Regions from separate parts of the Acidovorax sp. FG42 genome, predicted to be linked through region 1. Evidence: predicted binding sites of a transcription regulator. Region 1 holds the regulator's gene; the other holds the start of a gene.

Region 1 (7,570 bases):
CACTTCTGGATGGCCACCATCGGCATCGTGCTGTACATCGCTGCCATGTGGATTGCCGGCGTGATGCAAGGCCTGATGTGGCGCGCGGTCAACCCCGACGGCACGCTCACCTACACCTTCGTGGAAAGCGTGAAGGCGACCTATCCCTTCTATGTGATCCGCGTGGCCGGTGGTCTGCTGTACCTGGGCGGCATGCTGGTCATGGCCTGGAACGTGTGGCTGACTGCCATCTCGGGCCGTTCGGTCAAGGTGGCCATTCCTGCAGTGAACACGGCCCACGCCTGAGTCTGAAGGAGATCATTCATGTCCAATAACAACACATCTGCTTCGACCGGTTTCACCCATGAAAAGGTGGAGACCAACAACTTTCTGATGATCGTGCTGATCCTGATCGTGATCGCCATTGGCGGTCTGGTCGAGATCGTGCCCCTGTTCTTCCAGAAGTCCACGACCGAGGCGGTCAAGGGTGTCGAGCCTTACAACGCTTTGCAGCTGGCAGGCCGCGACATCTACATCCGCGAGGGTTGCTACAACTGCCACTCGCAGATGATCCGCCCCTTCCGCGCAGAGACGCTGCGCTATGGCCACTACTCGGTGGCGGGCGAGTTTGTGTATGACCACCCCTTCCAGTGGGGTAGCAAGCGCACGGGTCCCGACCTGCACCGCGTGGGTGGCAAGTACAGCGACGAATGGCATCGCATCCACCTGAACAACCCCCGCGATGTGGTGCCCGAGTCCAACATGCCCGCATACCCCTGGCTTGAAAAGAACCAGGTGGACCCCGCAGTGATGGCGCCCCGCATGAAGGCCCTGCGCACCGTGGGCGTGCCTTACACCGACGAGCAGATCACGGCTGCGGCGGGCGAGGTCAAGGGCAAGACGGAGCAGGATGCGCTCATCGCCTACCTGCAAGTCATGGGCCGTGCGCTCAAGTAAGCAAAGGAGATATCCCATGGACATCACCACCATGCGCATCGTCGCCACCCTGGCATCGATGGCCTGCTTCATTGGCATCTGGGTCTGGGCCTACCGAGGCCGCAACAAGGCCCGGTTCGACGAGGCAGCCCAGCTGCCTTTCGAGACAGATTGACCTTCACCAGAACGAGAACACCCCATGAGTGACTTCACCAGCAATTTCTGGTCGGTCTTTGTGACCACGCTGACCCTGGTCGGCATCATCGCCTGCGGCATCCTGCTTTGGATGGCGGGCCGCAAGAAGGTGGTGGCCACCTCCGACAACACCACCGGCCACGTTTGGGATGAGGACCTGGTCGAGATGAACAACCCCCTGCCGCGCTGGTGGGTGTGGCTGTTTGTCATCACCATCGTCTTTGGTCTGGGCTACCTGGCCGCCTATCCAGGCCTGGGCAGCTTCACCGGCAAGCTCAACTGGACGCAGAAGGGCGAGTACGAAGCCGAAATGGCCAAGGCCAAGACGGAGCTGGAGCCGCTATACGCACGCTTTGCCTCCATGAAGCCTGAAGACGTAGCCGCCGACCCCCAGGCCCACGCGATAGGCGAGCGTTTGTTCATGAACAACTGCGCACAGTGCCACGGCTCGGATGCGCGAGGCAGCAAGGGCTTTCCAAACCTGACGGACAACGACTGGCTGCACGGCGGCACGCCCGAGAAGATCCGCGAGACGCTGGAGAAGGGCCGCATCGGCAACATGCCTCCCATGGCAGCCGCAGTGGGCTCCCCGGAAGACGTGCGTAACCTGTCGCACTACGTGCTGAGCCTGTCGGGCAGCCCCCATGACTCGCTGCGCGCATCGCTGGGCAAGGCCAAGTTTGCTGCCTGCGCAGCCTGCCACGGCATGGACGGCAAGGGCAACCAGGCGCTGGGCGCGCCTAACCTGACCGATGACATCTGGCTGCATGGCTGGGGCGAGGCCGCCATCACCGCCATGATCAACAACGGCAAGGTCAACCAGATGCCTGCACAGGCCGAAAAGTTGACCGAGGCGCAGATCGGCGTACTCTCTGCCTATGTGTGGGGCCTGTCGAACAAGCAGGTGGCTGCACGCTGACCTGGCTGCCGGGCGGTGCGTGAGACGCACTGCCCGGGTTTCCGTTTGAAGGCACCCCTTTTACGCCTTAATTCCGTTCACAAAGCGACACCATGAGCACACCCAGCGAGCCGGCTCGCAAGGTCATCCCGATTACGCCAGTCGCGGCAGATGCGTCGTCTGCGGGCGAGATCATCTCGCTGTACGAAGCGCAAAAGAAGATCTACCCGCGTTCCATCAGCGGCCTGTTTGCGCGCTGGCGCTGGGGCATGGTGTTTCTTACGCAGCTGGTGTTTTACGGGTTGCCGTGGTTTGAGTGGGGCCAGCGCCAGATGGTGCTGTTTGACCTGGGGGCTCGCAGGTTCTACATCTTTGGTCTGGTGCTGTATCCGCAGGATTTCATCTACCTCACCGGCCTTCTGATCATTTCGGCGTTGTCACTGTTCCTGTTCACCGCAGTGGCCGGGCGTCTGTGGTGTGGCTTTGCGTGCCCGCAGACGGTGTACACCGAAATGTTCATGTGGATCGAGCACAAGATCGAAGGCGATCGCAGTGCCCGGCTCCGCCTGGACAACGGCCCCTGGACGTTCGAGAAGATCCGCAAGAAGTTTTTCAAGCAAGTGGTGTGGATCGCGGTGGCCCTGTGGACCGGGTTCACTTTTGTGGGGTACTTCGTCCCCATTCGCGAGCTGGGCAGCGAGCTGCTGGCGTTCCAGGGCAGCTGGCAGATTTTCTGGGTGCTGTTCTACGGTTTTGCCACCTATGGCAATGCGGGCTTCATGCGCGAGCAGGTCTGCAAGTACATGTGCCCTTATGCGCGTTTTCAAAGCGCGATGTTTGACAAGGACACTTTGATCGTTACCTACGACCCTGAACGTGGCGAGCAGCGTGGCCCACGCAAGAAGAACATCGACTACAAAGCCCAGGGCTTGGGTGACTGCATCGATTGCTCGCTGTGTGTGCAGGTCTGTCCCGTGGGCATCGACATCCGCAAGGGTTTGCAGTACGAATGCATCGGCTGCGGCTTGTGCGTGGACGCCTGCAATACCGTGATGGACAAGATGCAGTACCCGCGTGGGCTCATCCGCTATTCGACCCAGAACGGCGTTGCCAAGCACTGGACGCAGTCGCAGATGTTGCGCCGCGTGCTGCGCCCCCGCGTGCTGATCTACAGCGCCGTGCTGGTAAGCCTTTGCGTGGCCATGTTGGCCAGCCTGGTGGTGCGCACACCGCTGAAGGTGGATGTGGTGCGGGACCGCGCTGCGCTCTCGCGCATCGTGGCGGGTGGCAAGCTGGAGAACATTTACCGGCTGCAGATCATGAATGCCACCGAGGGCGAGCAGCGTTATCGCATCAGTGCGCGGGGCCTGGAGGGTCTCGAAGTGGCTTCCGAGGCTGAAGTGGACATTGGCGCGGCAGAGTCTCGCTGGGTGGCCGTGCGTTTGCAGATTCCCTATGGTTCCGCTACGCCCGGGTCGCATGCCGTTCAGTTTGATGTGCAGGCCGTAGGAGCAGCGGCCCATGTCACGGAGAAATCCGTGTTCCTTGTACCGCGCTGAGCGGTATTCCGGTGGGGCCCTTCGGGGCCGCACTTTGACCGATATTGTTGAGGAGTAAAGCACCATGTCTTCAAACCCTGCCATTGCAACCCAGGCGGTAACCGTACCCTGGTGGAAGTTTGGCCATGTGTGGCTGGTGATTGCCGGGCCTCTGATCGTGATCGTGGCGGGCTTTGTGACGCTGTGGCTAGCGATTTCGCGGCCCGACCCCGTGGTGGCGGAGGACTACTACCGCCAAGGCATCGAAATCAACAAGACACTGGTGGCGCCGGAAAAGAGTCTGGCGCCGGCCCTCAAGGCCCGCAACCATGCGGCCACCCCTGTGCAAGACCAACCACGCTGAAACCCCAGGGTCGCACACCCTGGCGACCCCGGCAGCACCAGGAGACAGAACCTATATGTGGACGCAACGCCTGATGTGGATTGCATGGCCCGCCTTTTTGATGGCGGGTGTGCTGGAGATGCTGGTTTTTGCCATGGTGGACCCCCAGGACCTGCACTGGTTCGGGCAGCCTCTGGCGCTGTCGAGGCAGGGGGTGTACACCCTCGCATTTTTTGTGTTCTGGGCCATCACCATGGCCACCAGCGCATTGACCACGCTACTGTCCATGTCCCCGTTTGAGGTCAACCGCTGTCCCGTGCCCGACGGGGAGCGCCCTGACGATTGCCGCAAGACATCGTCGTCTTGCTCCTGAGCCTTTTTCGCCGGTTCATGCGGGCATGCGCTGCATGCCGTTTTAGAAGGGACCGTAGGGCTTTTGTACCGCCCAGACCCTCAGCCGACGAGGGGCCGTACTCAGTGGCAGGTCTGCTGGCTGTTCACAATGCGTCGCAGGGCATCGGTGTCAAGGATGCGCACATGGCGCTGTTTGACTTCCACGATGCCTTCTTCCACAAATTTGGAGAAGGTGCGGCTCACTGTTTCAAGTTTGAGGCCCAGGTAGCTGCCGATCTCTTCGCGCGTCATGCGCAACACCAGTTCTGATTGCGAGAAGCCCCGTGCATGCAGGCGCTGCACCAGGTTGAGCAAGAAGGCCGCCAGGCGCTCCTCGGCACGCATGCTGCCCAGCAGCAGCATCACACCATGTTCGCGCACGATCTCGCGGCTCATGATCTTGTGCACGTGGTGCTGCAGGGCCGTGACTTCGCGGGACAGTTCTTCGATGCGGTCGAAAGGCATGACGCAGACCTCGGCATCTTCCAGGGCCACCGCGTCACAGGTGTGGTGGTCATTCACGATGCCGTCCAGCCCGATGATCTCCCCCGCCATCTGAAAGCCCGTGACCTGGTCGCGACCGTCTTCGGTGGCCACACAGGTCTTGAAAAAACCGGTGCGGATGGCGTACAAGGACGTGAAGGACTCGCCATTGCGAAACAGCGTGCCGCCGCGCTTGACCTTGCGGCGGACAGCAACGACCTCGTCAATGCGCTGCAGTTGCTCTTCGTTCAAGCCCACGGGCATGCACAGCTCGCGGAGGTTGCAGTTGGAGCAGGCGACTTTGATGGTGAGCGGGTTCATAGACACATGGGCTTGGGTTAGCGGTCAAGCATATCGCGCTTGCCGTACACGAACCTGAATACAGAGCGCGGGCAAGCGGCTGACCTTCATCAAATTGTCGCCGTATCGCTTGCGGGTTCACTTGATGCAGGTCAAGGACATGTCCCAGAGCCTACGGCACAGTCAAGGTGTACGCAAGGAAATTTCCCCATGACTGCTGTTTCGCCAGACCTTCTGCGCCGCTTTGACGTGCCAGGGCCCCGCTATACATCCTATCCAACGGCCGACCGTTTCGTGGAGGCGTTTGGTCAGGAAGACTATGTGCTGGCGCTGCAACAGCGCCGCTCGGGCACGCTGGCCAAGGCCATGCCGCTGTCCCTGTACGTGCACATCCCGTTTTGCGAATCCCTGTGCTACTACTGCGCCTGCAACAAGATCATCACCAAGCACCATGACCGCGCCGAGGTCTACTTGCGCTACTTGAGCCGCGAGATCGACCTGCACACGGCGCACTGTGGCGTAGGACAGGTGGTGAGTCAACTGCACCTGGGGGGAGGCACACCCACCTTCCTCTCCGATGCGGGCCTGCGGGAGCTGATGGCCATGCTCAAGCGCAGCTTCACGCTGGCGCCTGGGGGGGAATACTCGATCGAGGTGGACCCTCGCACCGTCAATGCAGAGCGTCTTGCACTGTTGGCTGAACTGGGTTTTAACCGGCTGAGTTTTGGCGTGCAGGACTTTGATGCCGAAGTGCAGAAGGCTGTGCACCGCATCCAGCCTGCCGAACAGGTGTTTGCGCTGGTTGAGTCTGCGCGTTCGTTGGGCTTTGACTCGGTGAACGTGGATCTGATCTACGGCCTGCCGCGCCAGACGCCCGAGTCTTTTGACCGCACGCTGGCCCAGGTGGCGCAACTGCGGCCTGACCGCATCGCCCTGTATGCCTATGCGCACCTGCCAGAGCGTTTCAAGCCACAGCGTCGCATCATCTCTGCGGAGTTGCCCACGGGCGGGAGCAAGCTCTCCATGTTGTCGCGCTCGCTCGATGCCTTCATGGATGCTGGCTACGTGTACGTGGGCATGGACCACTTTGCGCTGCCCACCGACGCCCTGGCCGTGGCCAAGCGCCAGGGGCGCCTGCACCGCAATTTCCAGGGCTACAGCACGCAGCCGGACTGCGATTTGATCGGCCTGGGCGTATCGGCCATTGGCCGTGTGGGGGCAACCTACAGCCAGAACTCCAAGACGCTGGATGAGTACTACGACTTTCTGGACCAGGGGCGGTTGCCCGTGGTGCGGGGGCTGGCGCTCACGCGCGACGACCTGGTGCGCCGTGCGGCCATCATGGCCCTGATGTGCCAGGGGGAACTGCTGTTCGAGCCGATGGAGCAGGCATGGCTGATCGACTTCCGCCAGTATTTCGCGGCGGAGTTGGCCCAATTGGAGGGCATGCAGGAGCAAGGGCTGGTGCGCGTTGGGCCAGAGGGCATTGAAGTGACTGCGACCGGTTGGTTCTTCGTGCGGGGCATCGCCATGGTTTTTGACCGCTATCTGCAGGCAGACCGCAACCGCGCCCGGTTTTCGCGCATCATCTGATACCTATGCTTGCCACGGTCGGCTGGACTGCTCTGCTCATGGGACTCGCTGGCGGGTCCCACTGCCTGGCCATGTGCTCCGCGCCCTGTGGAGCGCTCGTGGGGCAGGGCGGCGCGCCACTGGCGGAGGGCAGTGCCGAGCGGGTGGTGCGCTGGGCGCCGCGTGGCGGCGTACTGCAGCGCACCGTGGCCTTTCATGCGGGGCGCCTGGTGGGCTATGCCAGCGCCGGGGCACTGGCAGCCATGGCCATGGACAGTCTGGCATGGCTGACCCAGCAGACCACTGCGTTGCGTCCCGCCTGGACGCTGATGCACGTGGCAGTGATGGCCTGGGGGCTCATGATGATGGTGCAGTCGCGCCAGCCCGCCTGGGTGGAACAGGCTGGCCGCTCCGTGTGGGCGCGTGTTCGACCGCTGGTCGGAGCGCCAGGCGGCGTGATGGCGGCGGGGGTCCTGTGGGCCCTGATGCCTTGCGGGTTGCTCTACTCGGCCCTGTTGGTCGCGGCGCTCAGTGGAGGGCCACTGGAGGGGGCCCTGACCATGGCCCTGTTTGCCGTGGGCAGCGGGGTCTGGCTGGTGGGCGGCCCCTGGGCTTGGAGCAGCCTTCGCAATCGCCTGAATCTTGCGCGAGCTCAGTGGGGCACGAGGGCCGCAGGCGCCATGCTGTGCGCGGTCGCTGCCTGGGCATTGTGGATGGATCTCATTTACAAGCCATCGCTCTGGTGTCGCTGAGCGGGCGGCGCTGATTTGTCCTGTCACCCTTAATCGCCCGGTGGTTCCAAGCGGGGCGATGCCTCAGCCCAGGGGGCTGCAGTGCTCCAGTCAGGCCCGATTTCTGCCAAGTGTTGCCGGATCGCTGCGCGGTCTGCCGGTTCTTCGCCACGTCACTGGAACTGGTGATAATCTGCGTAAC
Region 2 (7,570 bases), on a different contig from region 1:
CTGCAAAGCTGGGGCTGTCAGTGCATGACCGCAGAGTCCAGCGCGGATGCCCTCGAAGTCCTGGAGGACGTGACGCCCGACATCATCATCACCGACTTCCGCCTGCGCCATGAAGAAACCGGCAAACAGGTGCTGCAGGCACTGCGTGCCTACCTGGGAACCAACGTGCCCGCGATCATCATGACGGGCGACACCTCGCCCCAGCGCCTGCGGGACGCGCAGTCCACCTCCGCGTTGCTGCTGCACAAGCCGGTCTCCACAGGCCAGCTGCGCGATGCGATGGTGCAGCTGATCACCCAGCCGCCCCCACCTGCGGCCATGGTGGACGACGAACTGGAAGACGGTCAGACAGCACCCGGGCAACTCACACAAAGCGCTACAACCAGCGGCGCAGCAGCCCCATGACCTGGTCGAACTTGGCGCCATAGGGCGGATAGAACAGCGAGCCCATGGCCCAGCGCGACTGCACCAGCACCGACTTCTGGTGGCAAAAGCGCAGGAATCCCTGCTCGCCGTGGTAGGCACCCCAGCCACTGTCGCCCACGCCACCAAACGGCAGGTTGTCGTGCGCAATGTGCATCAGCGTGTCGTTCACCGTCACCCCGCCGCTGACGGTACGGCGCAGCACATCGTCGCGCACGGCCTCACTCTGGCCAAACCAGTACAGCGCCAGCGGGCGGGGCCCAGCGTTGATGTGAGCGATAGCGTCATCCAGCCGCTCGTACGAGATCACCGGCAGGATGGGGCCGAATATCTCTTCCTGCATGAGCTGCATCTGCGACGTGGCACCAAACACCAGCGTGGGCAGCATCTGGCGGCTGGCACCGTCACCCAGCGTACCTACCGTAGGAGCCACCTGCTTGCCATCGGTCGGGTCGATGGTGTGCACCTCTGCCCCTTGCGTTTGCGCCTGCTGCAGCATCGTACGCAGGCGGGCATGGTGGCGTGGCGTGATGATGGAGGCGTAGTCGGCGTTGCCCTCGATGGTGGGAAACAAGCGCACCACCGCAGCCCGGTAAGCCTGTGCAAATTCGCCCTCACGACCGCGCGGCAACAGCACGTAGTCGGGAGCGATGCAGGTCTGCCCTGCGTTGAGCAGCTTGCCGTGCGCAATCTTGAGTGCTGCGTCCTGCATGTCGCAATGGCCGTCGATGATGCAGGGCGACTTGCCCCCCAGTTCCAGCGTGGTGGGCGTCAGGTTCTGCGCCGCCGCCTGCGCTACCTTGCGGCCCACCGCCGTGGAGCCCGTGAACACCAGATGATCAAAAGGCAACGAGGCGAACAAGGCAGACAGGTTGGCATCGCCCTGCACCACACAGAATTCGTCGGGAGCGAAGAACTGCGCCACCAGCAGTGCCAGTTGGGCCGAGGTATGGGGCGTCAGCTCACTGGGCTTGAGCATCACGCGGTTGCCCGCCGCCAGTGCCGTGATGGCGGGCGCCAAGGCCAGTTGCACCGGGTAGTTCCACGGCGCAATCACACCCACCACCCCCATGGGCTGGCGCTGGATGAAGGCGTGGGCCGGCTGCAGGTATATCGGCGTGTGTACCTGGCGAGGCTTGACCCACTTGGCCAAGTGGCGCAGCGTGTGCGACAGCAGGGTACGCAACACAAAGAAGTCGGCCACCTCCGTGAGGCGGGGGGACCGCATGCCAAAGTCGGCCTGCACGGCCGCCGCCAGCACAGGCCCATTCTCATCGAGCAATTTGCGAAGGCGCAGCAATCGCTCCCGGCGCACGAGCAGCGGCACATCCACATGCGCGCGGCTGGCCTGGAACTGAAGATCGAAATGGGCGCGGATATCGGTGGGTGTCATGGTCGGATGATAGGAGACACCCCGGTGGGCGCGTCACAAAAAGGCATGCGCGTTGGGGTTGATATCCGTTGGCTTGCGCCCATTGCACAGGACTTTCATGAGAGAGCGCTGGTTGCCGCCATAGTCCAGCGGCCGCCACCACCCTATCAACGCACTTCGCGCGCTTCCACGTCCGTGACCTGCGCCGCCCCCGGCAGGATGCCACCCCGGCGCGACGCTGCAGCGTCCTCACCGGTAGCTTCCGGCGCCCTGCTGCCACGGCGGCCCGCGGACCACCGCTCCGTGGACCGAAAGACTTTGCTGAAGCCTGTGCGCGGGTCCACACCCATCACCCACGGCGTCACCGGCCGACCGGTCAGGCGGGCCCAACCTGCACGCAGCACCCACACCAGCGCCAGCAACATGGCCGCGACCAGAAGGCTGGCAAACAAGACCAGCCCCATGGCAATCACGATCACACGCAGCAGCAGGCTGACGACACCCGCAACAAAATCATTCAAACGACACCTCTCCTTCACAACTTGGGATGCGATTGCGGTGCCGAATCACACCGCAATCGCATCCCGGGCCCACATCACTCCTGCAGAGCCACTCCGAACTGGAACACACCAGGCTCCAGCACAGGGTTCACGGTGACCGGAATCACACTCTTGGGCGCGAATCGCCCTTCCAGCAACAGCTTGGACAGCGGGTTCTCGATGCGCTGCTGAATTGCCCGCTTGAGCGGCCGCGCACCGAACACCGGGTCAAACCCCACCTTTGCCAATTCTGCCAAGGCAGCGTCGGACACCTGCAATTCCAAATCCATCTTGGCCAACCGGGATTGCAGCAGCTGCAGCTGGATCTTGGCGATCGAGGCAATGTGCTGTGCATCCAGCGCGTGGAATACCACCGTCTCATCAATGCGGTTCAAAAACTCGGGCCGGAAGTGGTTCTTGAGTTCGCCCCACACCGCTTCCTTGATGTCGTCCGAGTCCTGTCCCACCATCGCCTGGATCAGGTGCGAGCCGATGTTGCTGGTCATCACGATCACCGTGTTCTTGAAGTCCACGGTGCGGCCCTGGCCATCGGTCAGGCGACCATCGTCCAGCACCTGCAGCAGCACGTTGAACACATCGGGATGGGCCTTTTCCACCTCGTCGAGCAGTAGCACGCTGTAAGGCTTGCGGCGCACGGCTTCGGTCAGGTAGCCGCCCTCCTCATAGCCCACATAACCGGGTGGTGCGCCGATCAGGCGGGCCACCGAATGCTTCTCCATGAACTCGCTCATGTCGATGCGGATCAGGTGCTCCTCGCTGTCGAACAAGAAGCCGGCCAATGCCTTGCACAGCTCGGTTTTGCCCACGCCCGTGGGGCCCAGGAACAGGAAGGAGCCCGTGGGACGGTTGGGATCGCTCAGGCCCGAGCGCGAACGACGGATGGCGTTGGCCACCGCAGCAATCGCCTCGTTTTGCCCCACTACACGTTCGTGCAGCTTGGCTTCCATCTGCAAGAGCTTGTCTTTCTCGCCCTGCATCATCTTGGCGACCGGGATGCCCGTGGCACGGCTTACCACTTCAGCGATTTCCTCGGCGCCCACCTGTGTGCGCAGTAGTCGGCGCGTAGCGGGCGCACCGTCCTTGCCAGCTTCTTGCGCCTGGGCTTCCTTGAGCTGCTTTTCCAGCTCGGGCAGCTTGCCGTATTGCAGCTCTGCCACCTTGTTGAAGTCGCCCTTGCGGGTGAACTCTTCGATCTGGAACTTGAGCTTGTCGATGGCCTCGCGCACATGAGCGCTGCCCTGTGCCTGGGCTTTTTCGGATTGCCAGATCTCGTCGTAGTCGGCGATCTCTTTTTGCAGCTTGCCGATCTCTTCCTCGATCAGCGCAAAGCGCTTTTGCGAGGACTCATCCTTTTCCTTGCGCACGGCTTCGCGTTCGATCTGCAACTGGATCAGGCGGCGGTCGAGCTTGTCCATCACCTCAGGCTTGGAGTCCATCTCGATCTTGATCTTGGACGCAGCCTCGTCGATCAGATCGATCGCCTTGTCCGGCAAGAAGCGATCCGTGATGTAGCGATTGCTCAGCTCGGCCGCTGCGACGATTGCCGGGTCGGTGATGTCCACGCCATGGTGAACCTCGTACTTCTCCTGCAGGCCGCGCAGGATGGCAATGGTCGCCTCGACGGTAGGCTCGCCCACGAGGATTTTCTGGAAGCGACGCTCCAGCGCCGCATCCTTTTCGATGTACTTGCGGTATTCGTCGAGGGTGGTAGCACCCACGCAGTGCAATTCGCCGCGCGCCAGCGCGGGCTTGAGCATGTTGCCCGCATCCATCGCGCCCTCGCCCTTACCGGCCCCCACCATGGTGTGCAACTCGTCAATAAAGACGATGGTCTGGCCTTCATCTTTGGCCAGCTCGTTGAGGACACTTTTCAGGCGCTCCTCAAACTCGCCGCGGTACTTGGCACCGGCGAGGAGCGCAGCCATGTCGAGGCTGAGCACGCGCTTGTTCTTCAGGCTCTCGGGCACCTCGCCCGCCACGATGCGCTGGGCCAAGCCCTCAACGATGGCGGTCTTGCCCACACCGGGCTCACCGATCAGCACGGGGTTGTTCTTGGTACGCCGCTGCAGCACCTGAATGGCACGACGGATCTCGTCGTCACGGCCAATCACCGGGTCGAGTTTGCCCAGGCGAGCGCGTTCGGTCAGATCCAGACAGTACTTGGCCAAGGCGCCGCGCTGCCCCTCAGCCTCGGCGCTGTCCATCTTCTGGCCGCCGCGCACGGCTTCAATCGCAGCCTCCAGGCTCTTGCGCGTGAGGCCGTTGTCCTTGGCAATCTTGGCGGCATCGCCCTTGCTGTCGATCACCGCCAGCAGGAACAGCTCACTGGCAATGAACTGGTCACCGCGCTTGATGGCTTCTTTCTCTGTGGCTTGCAGCACACGGCCCAACTCGGGGCCGCCCTGTACTTGATCGTTGCCTTGCACCTGCGGCAGCCGCTTGACGGCGGCCTCAGCCGCTGCCAGCAGCCCAGGCACATTGACGCCTGCACGCTGCAGCAACGCCTTGGGGCCGTCATCCTGTTGCAGCATGGCCTGCAGCACATGCACGGGCTCGATGTAGGCGTGGTCATTACCCAGCGCGATGCTTTGGGCGTCGCTCAGGGCTTCTTGAAACTTGGTGGTGAATTTGTCGAGACGCATTGTCTAAGTCCTCCTAATTGCACTGAATTTGAGGCAGGGGATGTCTGATTTCAAGGCAATGCAAAGCAGACAAATTGACACGCGTCAACAAAGAACCTCAGATGCACCAAGATTACATATCTCCATTTCCGCACAGCCCACGAGTCAACGAAGAGGAAATGCGTTATATCGTTTGACTGCATACCATCACCGAAATAACGACATAGGCCGCCATCCGAACATAGGCACTCGCTGGAAATCGGTATCTCTCAACCAAATTACCGCTATACGTCTTCTTAGAACAAGCCTCACAGAAAAAACGGCATCGGCCAAACGCCGATGCGCCGCGGAGACAAGCAGAAATACAAGCGAAAGCTGCCTCATTGTGGAATTCGCCCACAAGTTGACACCGCTTGTCGCGACCCTTAGACCATCTGTCCCTAGCCTCTTGGCAAGACAATGTCGCCTTTTATAGGATCTCGTCATGTATGCATCGACCTCCTGCCACGTGAACAATAAGTTGGCGGCGACTCCACCCCTTAGGGGCCCGAATGGCTTCACCGCCATTGAGCTGCTGGTCGTTGTAGCAATCATCGCTGCCCTTGCAGCACTAGCTGGTCCTAGTTTTACCCTCTTGGTTGAGCGTTGGCGTGTACGCGATGCAGCCGAATCCTTGACCTCCAGCTTGTATTTGGCGCGCTCAGAGGCCATCAAACGCGGCGGGGGCGTGACCATCGACGCAACGGGCGGCTGGAATGCAGGCTGGAAATTGACCCATACCCAAAATGGAGTCAGCACAGACATCAAAGTCAATGCCGCGCCCTCAAGGGTTTCTATTTCCCATAGCAACAGTAAAACAGCTCTTTATGTAGATCGCTGGGGAATGCTGACAGAAAGTAGCGGAGGCGTAGCCGTCGCCATGAATTTTTTGCTCTACCCCGAAGGTAAATCTCAGACCGACAACGCAGCCATACGGCTTTGCGCTGGCATGGGCGGCCGAATCGTCCAAGTACCACGCGGTGGTGCCTGCCCGGCATGACATGTGGGTCTAGTCATGAAGCTTGACAAGTATTCACCCGTGAACCTCCGACCCTGTGCTGGTGGATTTACTGCTATCGAGTTGATGGTGGTAATCGCTCTTCTGGCGGTGCTTGCGGGTTTAGCAAGCCCCTCTTTCACCCTAATGATCGAGAGCTGGCGCGTTCGTAATGCCACAGAGTCGCTTCGCGCGTCTCTCCAAATGGCGCGGTCTGAGGCCATCAAGCGCGGGGGGTTGGTGGCAATGCAAAAATTGCCCAATAACACCAATGGATGCACTACAGCTACAAGCACTCGCGACTGGGACTGCGGATGGGTCATCTGCCACGACACTAACGGCAATGGCACCTGCAATGCCGGTGAGCCAATACTTCAGCGTGTGGAAATACCATCCAAAGTGCAAGTCACACGCACAGGCGGCGGAGCCGCCATCAAGCTGAACCGCTGGGGTCTGGTGGATGGCACTTGGCTCGGTTTCAGTTTAGTTCCCCTAGACAAGTCCACCATGCACCCAGGCGCTCGCGGTGTCTGCATGAGTTCAGGTGGACGCATACGCACCATTCTCCCAGAGGCCATTCCATGTACCAGCTGACAACTCTCAACCCTGCTGCATGTCGGCGCCAGGAAGGCATCAGCCTGATCGAGTCGTTGGTGGCCATCGTGGTGATGGCGCTAGGTATCCTGGGAATACTGGGCGTTCAGATGCGGACCTTGACAGACACGTCTACCACGGTGCGACGTGCTCAGGCCATCCGATTGATTGAGGACCTGAGCGAACGCATGAAGGTCAGCCCTAACGCATTGTTAAGTATTAAAAGCTATGAATCTGGATATAGCAAAAAATCCAGCGATTTGACTGCATCCAATTGCGATAGCGCCACCTGCACCCCAGCAGAGCAGGCAGCCTATGACCTGAAACAGTGGAAAACTACGGTGGAGCAATCCCTCCCAGGAGGGCAAGCCAGCATCTTTCTTGCCCCCGGAGAAACCGTCGAAGCCAACCGCCGTCAACTGGGAATCATGATTGCTTGGCGCGAGAACGAGCGCGATACAGCCGCAGCCTACAAGGACGATATCGACGCGACTAAATTCCGAGCCACTACCAATGACGGCACCGCAGGGGCCCTCACCGCAGGAACCGACTCGGCCAATGCCTGTCCCGCCGATAAAACTTGCCACTTGCAATACATCACTGTGGCGGCGCGTTGTGCCCCCTATGACGACGGAAGCGGCACCAAGACGCTTTATTGCTCGTAGTTTTGGTTTGCAATTTATAAAAACCATAGCATCTGGTGCCTATTTGAAGAGCCTTAAACCATGAAAATTTCGCCCTCCCCACTTCAGCAACGTGGTGTGACACTGATCGAATTGATGGTCGGCATAGTCATAGGCCTGCTCGTCGTAGCGGTGGCCATGGGGGCTCTGATGGTGTCACGTGGTATCTCTGGCACCGTGAGCGACGCCAGCGGCATACAGCAGCAAGGAGCATACGTGATGCGGGTTATTGGCCAGCAACTTCGCCAAACCGGTTCCCTGTACCTGAACCCCAACCCCAC

What was found. The regulator FNR, encoded in region 1, switches genes on or off when oxygen is low (the NO sensors DNR and NnrR bind a similar motif). The targets are predictions, from matches to a motif close to TTGATNNNNATCAA.
Region 2: clpB (ATP-dependent chaperone ClpB) is a predicted target of FNR. The motif match lies at 5,072-5,085, and genes of this name have one in related genera.

Annotation. Positions count from the first base shown of each region.
Region 1 is NZ_JBMDJM010000014.1:74,841-82,410, forward strand. Features, by position in the region: gene ccoN (cytochrome-c oxidase, cbb3-type subunit I) at 1-285, shown strand, start outside; gene ccoO (cytochrome-c oxidase, cbb3-type subunit II) at 304-936, shown strand; gene ACODSM_RS15340 (CcoQ/FixQ family Cbb3-type cytochrome c oxidase assembly chaperone) at 953-1,090, shown strand; gene ccoP (cytochrome-c oxidase, cbb3-type subunit III) at 1,115-2,029, shown strand; gene ccoG (cytochrome c oxidase accessory protein CcoG) at 2,122-3,567, shown strand; gene ACODSM_RS15355 (FixH family protein) at 3,632-3,910, shown strand; gene ACODSM_RS15360 (hypothetical protein) at 3,966-4,262, shown strand; gene fnr (fumarate/nitrate reduction transcriptional regulator Fnr) at 4,364-5,086, opposite strand; gene hemN (oxygen-independent coproporphyrinogen III oxidase) at 5,276-6,658, shown strand; gene ACODSM_RS15375 (sulfite exporter TauE/SafE family protein) at 6,664-7,389, shown strand.
Region 2 is NZ_JBMDJM010000006.1:99,866-107,435, reverse strand. Features, by position in the region: gene ACODSM_RS08635 (ATP-binding response regulator) at 1-405, shown strand, start outside; gene ACODSM_RS08630 (coniferyl aldehyde dehydrogenase) at 377-1,816, opposite strand; gene ACODSM_RS08625 (hypothetical protein) at 1,963-2,316, opposite strand; gene clpB (ATP-dependent chaperone ClpB) at 2,391-4,997, opposite strand; gene ACODSM_RS08615 (GspH/FimT family pseudopilin) at 5,461-6,015, shown strand; gene ACODSM_RS08610 (GspH/FimT family pseudopilin) at 6,031-6,606, shown strand; gene pilV (type IV pilus modification protein PilV) at 6,594-7,271, shown strand; gene ACODSM_RS08600 (PilW family protein) at 7,332-7,570, shown strand, end outside.